2 linked regions of the Filimonas lacunae genome follow. The protein of the gene in region 1 interacts with the protein of each later gene in a pairwise test. Links are inferred from orthologs where the notes say so. Each region holds a gene or a part of one and is shown in the gene's direction. Other genes may lie near its edges.

Region 1 (5,832 bases):
ACCTGCACGATATTGGTAAGTTCATGTTTGCCTTCTCTATTTTCTGGACATATCTGTGGTTCTCTCAGTATATGCTTATCTGGTACGCAAACATTCCTGAAGAAACTATTTATTACAAACACCGTGTTCAGGGTGCTTACAAAGGCATCTTCTTCCTGAACCTGATCATCAACTTTATTTGTCCTATCCTGATTTTGATGAAACGCGGTGCAAAAAGAAACTATACGCTGATTACCTTTATGGCGGTATTAATCATATTCGGTCACTGGGTTGATTTTTATCAAATGGTAATGGGTAGCCTTTCTAAAGAACATGTTACCTTAGGCTGGCTGGATTTCGGTATTGCTGCATTCTTTGTTGGTATGATTATATTCTTTGTAGGCAGGGCGCTGGCTTCCAAACCACTGGTTGCGAAATACCATCCTTTCCTGAAAGAAAGTATCATCCACCATACGTAAGATTGGAGGAATAGCAGAAGATAATTGATTTAGAAAATAACTAGAATAAGAGATTATGTCAATGTTTTTTACCATCGCAGTGATAGTACTGGTTTTCCTGGTGATCTTCCAGATTGCTAAAGCCAGTGAGTACGTATCTGTGTTGAAGGGTGAAGAAAAATCCCGTGCGCAAAGCAATAAGATTAACGGTTTCCTGATGGTGGCTTTTCTTGTGCTGGGCTTAATAGGTGTTTACCTGTGCAACAAGGCTTTATATCCTAAAACTTTATTGCCTGTAGGTAGCGCCAGCGAACAAGGTGAGAAGGTAGATTCCATGTTAATTGTTACCTTATGGATTACAGGTTTCGTATTTGTAGCCACACAAATAGTATTGTTTGTATTTGCCTATAAGTATCAGGAAAATCCAAAACGCAAGGTTTTCTTCTTCCCTCATAACAACACCATGGAGTTGATCTGGACAGTTGTTCCAGCTATCACTCTTACTATTCTGGTAGTAATTGGTTTACGTAACTGGTTTACTTTTACCAGTGATGCTCCTGCCAATTCACTGCGTGTGGAAGTAACAGGTAAACAGTTTGGCTGGATATTCCGTTATGCAGGTAAAGACAACGAATTCGGTAAAAAATATTTCCGTGTAATTGACGACGCAAACAATAACCCACTGGGTCAGGTTTGGGCTGATCAGGAGAAATTTAATATGAAAGCTGATCCTGCTAACAACGATGATATCGTTCAGTCTCAAACTATGTATTGTGTAAAAGGCAAGCCGGTTCAACTGATCATTGGTTCAAGAGACGTAATCCATGACGTAGGTTTACCTCAGTTTCGTATGAAAATGGATGCTGTACCAGGTACACCCACTACTTTGTGGTTTACTCCTAAGTACACTACCAAAGAAATGAAAGAGAAGACAGGTAACCCTGACTTTATCTACGAGATAAGCTGCGACCAGATGTGTGGTAACGGACACTACTCTATGAAAGGGATCATTGAAGTAGTAACGCAGGAAGAGTTTGATGTTTGGATGGCAAAACAAAAACCTAACTACCTGGTGGCTAATCCTGATAAGGATCCTAGCAACGCACCAGCTGCCGCTGCCACTACACCTGTTGTAGACAGCACTAAAAAAGTGGCGCTGGCTCACTAGTTTAGTAATTAGTGTTGACGTAATGTCATTGAAACAAAATTTTAGAATAAGTTATATAGTCCAATAAAGAGTTTGATATGAGTAACGAAGCTGTTCTGCATGCAAACGTGGGTGTTTCCGGGCATGATGCTCATCATGATGAACATCACGGGCATCACCATGAGACATTTATCTCCAAGTACGTTTTCAGCATGGATCACAAAATGATTGCAAAACAATTCCTGATAACAGGGATGGTTTGGGCTGTGCTTGGTGGTTTAATGTCTGTTTTATTCCGTTTGCAATTGGGCTACCCCGATTCTACTTTTCCATGGTTAGAAGATATCCTGGGTAAATGGGCTAAAGGTGGTCGTATTAGCGCTGAAGCTTATTATGCACTGGTTACTACACACGGTACCGTTCTGGTATTCTTTGTATTAACAGCAGGCTTAAGTGGTACGTTCTCTAACTTTCTTATTCCGTTGCAGATTGGTGCAAGGGATATGGCTTCTCCTTTAATGAACATGCTTAGCTACTGGTTTTTCTTCATTGCCAGTATCGTAATGCTTTCATCTGTATTTGTTGAAACCGGTCCATTCAGTGGTGGTTGGACAGCTTATCCTCCGTTAAGTGCGTTAGGCGATGCTTCACCAGGTTCTAAAACCGGTATGGATTTATGGTTAACAGCGATGGCCCTGTTTGTGGTATCTCAGCTGTTGGCTGGTTTGAACTATATTGCTACTATCCTTAACATGCGTACCAAAGGTATGAGCATGACCAGGTTGCCATTAACTATCTGGGCATTGTTCTTCACCGCTGTTCTGGGTGTATTATCTTTCCCTGTATTATTCTCAGGTTTTATCCTGCTGATATTCGACCGTAACTTCGGTACCAGCTTCTACCTGTCTGATATCTTTATTGCTACTACCAACACTGCGTTGCCTAACGAAGGTGGTAGTGCCATCCTTTATCAGCACTTGTTCTGGTTCCTGGGTCACCCCGAAGTATATATCATCCTGTTACCTGCTATGGGTATGGCGTCAGAGGTATTATCTACCAACGCACGCAAACCTATCTTCGGTTATATGGCAATGGTGGGATCAATGTTTGCTATCGCGGTTCTGGCCTTCTTAGTATGGGCACACCACATGTTCGTAACCGGATTGAATCCATTCCTCGGTTCTATATTCGTATTACTGACCTTGTTAATTGCGGTGCCTTCTGCTATTAAAGTGTTCAACTGGTTAACAACGTTATGGCGTGGTAATATCAGGTTTACTCCTGGTATGATGTTCGCCATCGGTTTTGTAAGCTTATTTATCTCAGGTGGTTTAACTGGTATCTGGTTAGGTAACTCTGCACTGGATATTCACCTGCACGATACTTACTTTGTAATTGCCCACTTCCACATAGTAATGGGTGTAGCGTCTATGTTTGGTATGTTTGCCGGTGTTTACCACTGGTATCCTAAAATGTATGGCCGCTACCTGAACAACACATTGGCTTATATCCACTTCTGGATTACCCTTGTTGGTGCTTACCTGATTTTCTGGCCTATGCACTACGAAGGTTTAGCCGGCATGCCACGTCGTTACTACGATTACGGTGTTTGGGAAAGCTTTAAACAGTTTATTGAACTGAACAGATTTATCAGTACTGTAGTAATCATTGTATTTGCTGCACAGTTCTTCTTCCTGTTTAATTTCTTTTATTCTATTTTCAAAGGAAGAAAGGTTACTACTACCAATCCATGGGGTTCTAACACCCTGGAGTGGACTACACCTATCAATCCTGGTCACGGTAACTGGGCTGGAGAAATTCCTGAAGTTCACCGTTGGGCTTACGATTACGGTAAGGATGGTCATGATTTCATTCCGCAAACAGTACCTGTTGGCGATGATGAGTCGGCACACTAATAACTACAGTTTATTTTAACTAATATGTCTGATGCCCTGAGAAATCAGGGCATCACTTTTAAAGCGAAGAAGGAACTTGATGACGGCAGAGATACATAACACGTTTAGTTTGAAGAGCAAACTTCAGGACTACAAGCAGCTGATAAAGTTTACACTGAGCTTTACAGTGGTTTTTTCCTGCGTGATTTGTTATTTACTGGCGCCTAAAGTAGTGGAGTACGACTGGATTCAGATTATCCTGTTATTTGTTGCCGGTATGCTGGTAACAGGTAGTGCCAACGCCATTAACCAGGCAGTGGAAAAAGATACGGATGCAGTAATGAAACGTACGGCAGACAGGCCAGTGGCCAGCGGTCGTATGTCGGTAAAAGAAGCTTACACGTTTGCACTGATTGCCGGCCTGGTAGGAGTGTTTATGATGTATCACTTCTTTAACCTGTCTTCTGCATTGGTTTCCCTGTTTAGTTTGTTCCTGTATGCTTTTATTTACACCCCGGTTAAAAAAATCAGTTCTATCGCCGTTCTGGTGGGCGCTGTTCCGGGAGCTTTACCTTGCTTAATTGGCTGGGTAGCGGGTAACGACGATTTTGGAGCAGGTGGCTGGGCTTTATTCGGCATCCAGTTTTTATGGCAGTTTCCGCATTTCTGGGCAATAGCCTGGGTGGCGCATGGAGATTACAGTAAAGCAGGTTTTAAATTATTACCTGCTGATAAGGGACCCACTAAGTTTACAGCTGTTCAATGTGTGATGTATGCGGTGTTGATGATCCCTGTTTGTATGCTGCCTTATTATTTTGGGTTAACAGGTATTGTGAGTTTCTGGATAGTGCTGGTATTAAATGGTTTCCTGGTAATGCAATGTGTGCGGTTGTTTATAGCAATGGATATTAAGTCGGCACGCCGGGTAATGTTCAGCAGCTATATATATCTGCCGCTGGTATTACTGGCTTTACTGGCAGACAAAATTCATCATTAACGGTATTAAATTTTTGAAGTGATGTATATGAGTGCGGTGAGTACAGACACGGATACACAGAAAAAAAGAATACACCCTCACAAGTTTACCTTGTGGGTAGCCATGGGCAGCATTATTATGATGTTTGCTGGTTTAACCAGTGCCTATGTGGTGAAAAGAGCACAGAGCAAATGGATTGAGTTCGATCTGCCTGTGACTTTCTGGATAGCTACGGTGGTTATTTTAATCAGCAGCGGTACTATTCACCTTGCCTTAAAGGCTTTTAAAGCAAGAGAAATGGCGCGCTACCGTTTACTGATCACTATTACCGCGGTATTAGGTTTATTATTTGCCGGTTTACAACTGGTTGGCTTTTTACAGGTAAACCACGAGGTGCCTATGCTGTATGAAAACAGCAACCCGTCTTCTTCCTTCCTGGGTATTATCGGCGGATTGCATGCTTTACACGTATTAGGTGGTGTAGTGGCTATACTGGTGATATTCTTTAGGGCTTATAGTGTGAAAAACAAACAGTACGCGAGCACACCGGTGGAAATCGTGGCTACTTACTGGCACTTTGTTGACATACTCTGGATATACTTATTTGTATTTTTTAACTGGATTGGATAGATTAAATTTGCGAACGAAATTTCCTTAATTACAATGGCAACGACAGCTACAACAAAACCCAAATACTGGGCGGGCGGAAGAAGCCCTTTTAACGTGGAGTACGGCAAGGTGATGATGTGGTACTTCCTGATGAGTGATGCCTTTACATTTGGTGCATTCCTGATTGCTTATGGTACTACCCGTTTTGCCACTAACGGATGGCCTGACCCTAACCACGTGTTTAATTCATTTCCTGGATTGGGCGCTGGTTATCCATTGTTGTTTGTAAGTTTAATGACTTTTATCCTGATCGTAAGCTCTGTTACCATGGTACTGGCAGTGAAAGCTGGCCAGGAAATGAGAAAACAGGCGGTAGTTAAAAACCTGATCTGGACTATTATAGGTGGCTTAGCTTTCTTAAGCTGTCAGGCCTGGGAATGGACACACCTGTTCCACGAAGGCGCATGGTGGGGTAGCAATCCTTTCCCTAACCATGATGGCACTTTAAGCAGCCCTAACTTCACTAACTTCTTCTTCACTATTACTGGTTTCCACGGTTTCCACGTATTGTCTGGTGTGGTTATCAACATTGTAATGCTGATTATGACCCTGAATGATAAATTCGAGAAAAGAGGTCATTACCTGATGATAGAAAAAGCTGGTTTATACTGGCACTTTGTAGACTTAGTATGGGTATTCGTATTTACCTGTTTCTATCTGATCTAAATTTAAAAACGAATTCATAATCTTATTGTAATGGAACATACA
Region 2 (4,387 bases), 160 kb from region 1 along the record:
ACTGGGCATAGCTTCCGGTATTTTTTTACTGGGTACCCTTATGCACTGGTTGTATAAACCCGAAATACGGATAGGAAAAAAATACCGCTTACAATATGTTCATGCCAGTTAGAAAAAAGGCATATTTGATTCCTATATCTTTGTCGGCATGGCTAAATTCTTCCGTTGGGTTTTACGTATAACTCTTATCCTTTTTATTACTTCATTACTATACACAGTAATATGTAAATGGGTTTTTCCTCCTATCACACTTACACAAACGGGCGCTGTATTTGGCGGCTATGGTTTAAAACGTGATTATGTTAGCTGGGATGAAATTTCGCCCAACGTTAAACTGGCAGCTATGGCCAGTGAAGACCAGCTGTTTCCTGACCATGGTGGTTTTGACTGGAAGGCGTTGGAAAAAAGCCTGAACGCCAATCCTAAAAAGAAGAAAAAAGTAAGAGGTGGTGGGGCAAGTACCATTAGCCAGCAAACTGCTAAAAACGTGTTTTTATGGCAGGGCAACGGTGCCTTACGCTATATACGCAAAGTGCCGGAATTTTACTTTACCAAAATGATTGAATGGACCTGGGGCAAAAAGCGGATTTTAGAAGTTTATCTGAACGTGATTGAAATGGGCCCTGGCATTTTTGGCATTGAAGCCGCAGCGCAGAAATACTTTGGTAAACCAGCTAAAAACCTCAGCAGAACAGAAGCAGCAATGATAATAGCCTGTTTGCCGAACCCCAAGATATATACAGTGAAACCTGTTAGCCGTTGGGTGGGCTGGAAATCGAAATTGATTTTACGCCAGATGAACAATATCCAGGATGACCCTGATGTACAGGCACTCATGTACTAACGATTGTACGGTTTGTTTTATATTTGACCAAAAGGATTGCTGTGAGCAGAATTATTACCAAACTACCACAGGTGGGTACCACCATATTTACTGTTATGAGTCAGCTGGCCGTTGAGCACAACGCAGTAAATCTTGGCCAGGGCTTTCCTGATTTTCCCATGGATGGCCAGTTAACAGACCTGGTAAATAAGGCTATGAAAAATGGTTATAACCAATATGCACACATGCATGGTTATTTGCCTTTGAGGGAAAAAATTGCCGAAAAAATCCAAAAACTATATAATACCTCTGTTAGTGCAGACTCGGAAATAACTGTTACCCCCGGCGGTACCTATGCATTATATACAGCCTTAACAACAGTGCTTGTACCTGGTGATGAGGTTATTGTTTTTGAGCCAGCCTACGATAGTTATGTGCCGGCCATAGAACTCAATGGAGCCAAGCCGGTGTTCATTTCGCTTAAATACCCGGAGTATGCTGTACCATGGGAAGAAGTGCGTAATAAAATAACGTCCCGTACAAGAATGATTATGATTAACACTCCTCATAACCCAACGGGAAGTGTGTTAAGTGAAGAAGATATGGTGCAGCTACAGAGTGTTGTAGAAGACACCAACATTATCATTGTAAGTGATGAGGTGTATGAACACCTGATTTTTGATAATATACCACACCAAAGCATTCTGCGTTTCCCCCGTTTACTGGAAAGAAGTTTTGTTTGTTTTTCTTTTGGCAAAACTTACCACTGTACTGGTTGGAAGATGGGTTATTGCGTAGCGCCGGCTGATATAACTGCAGAGTTTAGAAAAGTGCATCAGTTTAATTGTTTTTCTGCAAATACCCCGGTGCAGGTTGCATTAGCCGAGTTTTTACAATACGAAGAAGCGTATTTATCACTGGGCCAGTTTTTACAACACAAGCGCGATTATTTTCAACAGCTGATGATGCAAACGCCCTTTAAAGCCTTGCCTTCTTATGGAAGCTATTTTCAATGTTTTAGCTATGCACACCTGACAGATGAAAATGACAGACTTTTTGCGGAAAGGCTGGTAAAAGAAGCAGGCGTTGCTACTATTCCGGTATCTGCTTTTTACAGCAATGCAGAAGATAATAAAGTGCTTCGTTTATGCTTTGCCAAAAAGGCTACTACACTGGAAAGTGCTGCCAAGCGCCTGAGTAATTTTAAACTGGGTTAAACGGTTTTAGGAAGATACCGGCACAGTTTATAATACAGTTCGTTAGGGTCAATGGGCTTGCGTACATAATCGTTGAGATTGCTGGTGTTAACATGTTCAGCAATTTCTTCCAGCGAAGAAGCAGTAAGTGCGATGATAGGAATTCTGGTATTGAATTTTCGGATTTCAGCACTGCTGGTTAAACCATCCATTTCAGGCATTTGCAGGTCCATCAATACCAAATGGTAATCATTATTCAGGCATCGTTCCAATGCTTCCTGTCCGTTATAGGCAACATCCACAGTGGCTCCCCAGTCTTCGAGTAAATTTTGAACTACTATAATATTAAACTCGTTGTCTTCTGCTATCAGTATTTTCCGGCCTTTGAATATGGCATTGTCGCTGGCAGGAAATTCTGTGACAGCCAACAGCTCCTTAGCATGTTGCAATGGGATGCGGATGGTGAAAGTAGATCCTTTGCCAGGCTCACTATCAAGCACTATAGAACCTTGCATCAGCTGTACGGTTTTACGTACAATAGAAAGCCCAAGGCCTGCACCGCCAAATCTTCGGGTATTATCACTTTCACCTTGTATAAAGTATTCAAATATTTTTTCCTGCTTTTCATTGGCAATGCCGATGCCTGTATCAACGACCATAAAGTCTACTATCAGTACATCGGTATTTGACTCAACCAGCACTGCTTTTATTTCTATGCTGCCTTTGAGTGTAAACTTAATAGCGTTGTTTACCAGGTTGCTTAATACAGCGAATAACCGGGCGCCGTCTCCATGAATAACGTCGGGAATGTTTTCATCGTATTGTAATAGCAGTGCAATGTTCTTTTGCAGAGCCAGTGGAGCAAACCCAATGGAAATACTATTTAGTAGCTCCCTTAAGTGAAAGGTTTCGTTATTTAATTGCTGGCCGCCATTTTCGAGTGTATTAAAATCAAGCACATCGTTTATCAGGTGCAGTAATGTTTCACTGCTTTGTCGTAAATAGGTAATGTACTTGGTTCGCTCTTCTTCACTTTTCACTTTTCCGTTCAACAGCTGATAAGTGAAGCCCATAATGGCATTCAATGGTGTTCTTATTTCATGGCTTACGGTATTTAAAAATTCCGTTTTAATCCTCGATGCCTGCTCGGCTACTTCACGTGCCTGTTTCAGTTCATTTTCCTTTTCCACTTCTTTACTTATGTCGCGTAAGAAGCCATTGAAGTAGCAGAAGTTATTGTGTTCAATGGTAGTAATGGTAAGTTCTACAGGAAACAGGTTGTTGTTTTTTCTCCTGGCCTGCAATCGCATGCGCTTATCAAGTATAGTGCTTTGCCTGTTTCTCAGGAAACGGTTAAACCCCTCTTTATGCTGTTGTATAAATTCTTCCGGAATAATAAGATCTGACAAATACTGGCCTTTAGCTTCTTCATAGCTGTAGCCAAAAATTTCTTCGGCAGCACGGTTCCAGTTAATAATCATACCTTCTTCATTCACCGTAATCATGGCGTCGAGTGAAGAAGAAATGATGCCGCTTAGCATGCTGTCCTGCCGCTTTACTTCATCCCTTGTTTGTTGTAGCTGTTTCAACCGTTGTTCCAGCACATGATTTAACCGCTGTGTTTCTTCCATTTTTTCACGAATCACTTTTTGCGTTTGCGCTTGTGTGAGGTCGCTTAGTAAAGAAGACAACACAATGCTTTGTGGTAGGAAGGCTGCGAGGTAATGAATAATGCCGGCGTCTTTATAATACCGTGCTGTTTTCTGGTAAGTGTTATCGAAAACTCTTTCTGCCAGTGGGGGGCCGAAATTGATATTGATGTAGGCAAACATTTTATCAATCAGCAGCTGCATTTGCTGTAACGAAGCTTCGCTATCTGTATGTTGTTGTGCAATCTGTAATTGTTTACTAACCTGATCAAAAAGTCCGCTACCGGCATTACCAAATATGGCTGAGGCTTCCTGCAAACAGAAATCAATGAATATGGCAACCAGCTTTAGTTTTTGAACAGGTTCTGTATCAAACAGAAGAGAAAAAAAATGGTCATTTACCAGGGCGGGGAATCGTTGTTTAACAGCTGCTCTTAGCTTTTCCCGGGTGTATTTTTGTTCAGGGTCAAGATTGGTTAAATAGTGTTCAAAGGAAATGTAGTTGCGGATAAGTTCGTCGGCAGGTTTTCCCTTTACCTTTCTTCCCACGGCAATAAGCCTTTCGGTTTGTTTAGGCACAGAGATCTCCTTTATCAGAAAATCAAATAACAATTCAAACCCACTACCTTCCGGCACAGTGGATTTAGACCTGTTAAATAACTTACTGAATGTTAGAGAACCTATGTGGAAAATCCGTTTCACTGCTGTTTATTCTCCTT

Evidence for each region. Proteins that work in one complex are often made in the same cells at the same time.
Region 2: the proteins of FLA_RS28135 (region 1) and FLA_RS27440 interact in binary tests that used the Escherichia coli proteins (3 or more experiments, as listed by UniProt). The link is inferred for Filimonas lacunae from one-to-one orthologs.

Annotation. Positions count from the first base shown.
Region 1 is NZ_AP017422.1:7,118,171-7,124,002, forward strand. What follows is about bases 1,111-4,091. They hold FLA_RS28135 (cytochrome c oxidase subunit I), read left to right. Parts: upstream 1,111-1,682; coding sequence 1,683-3,500; downstream 3,501-4,091. Other genes in these bases: FLA_RS28130 (cytochrome c oxidase subunit II), read left to right, coding at 1,111-1,605; cyoE (heme o synthase), read left to right, coding at 3,610-4,091. Outside these bases: FLA_RS28125 (quinol:cytochrome C oxidoreductase), read left to right, coding at 1-458; more of FLA_RS28130, read left to right, coding at 514-1,110; more of cyoE, read left to right, coding at 4,092-4,476; FLA_RS28145 (cytochrome c oxidase subunit 3), read left to right, coding at 4,504-5,085; FLA_RS28150 (cytochrome c oxidase subunit 3), read left to right, coding at 5,119-5,790; FLA_RS28155 (cytochrome C oxidase subunit IV family protein), read left to right, coding at 5,821-5,832. UniProt on the Escherichia coli protein: Cytochrome bo(3) ubiquinol oxidase is the terminal enzyme in the aerobic respiratory chain of E.coli that predominates when cells are grown at high aeration.
Region 2 is NZ_AP017422.1:6,957,123-6,961,509, reverse strand. Bases 1-2,962 are described here. They hold FLA_RS27440 (methionine aminotransferase), read left to right. Parts: upstream 1-885; coding sequence 886-2,040; downstream 2,041-2,962. Other genes in these bases: FLA_RS27435 (ATP-binding protein), read right to left, coding at 2,037-2,962; mtgA (monofunctional biosynthetic peptidoglycan transglycosylase), read left to right, coding at 149-844; FLA_RS27450 (hypothetical protein), read left to right, coding at 1-112. Outside these bases: more of FLA_RS27435, read right to left, coding at 2,963-4,247; FLA_RS27430 (hypothetical protein), read right to left, coding at 4,377-4,387. UniProt on the Escherichia coli protein: Shows aminotransferase activity with methionine and histidine as substrates, and to a lesser extent also with phenylalanine.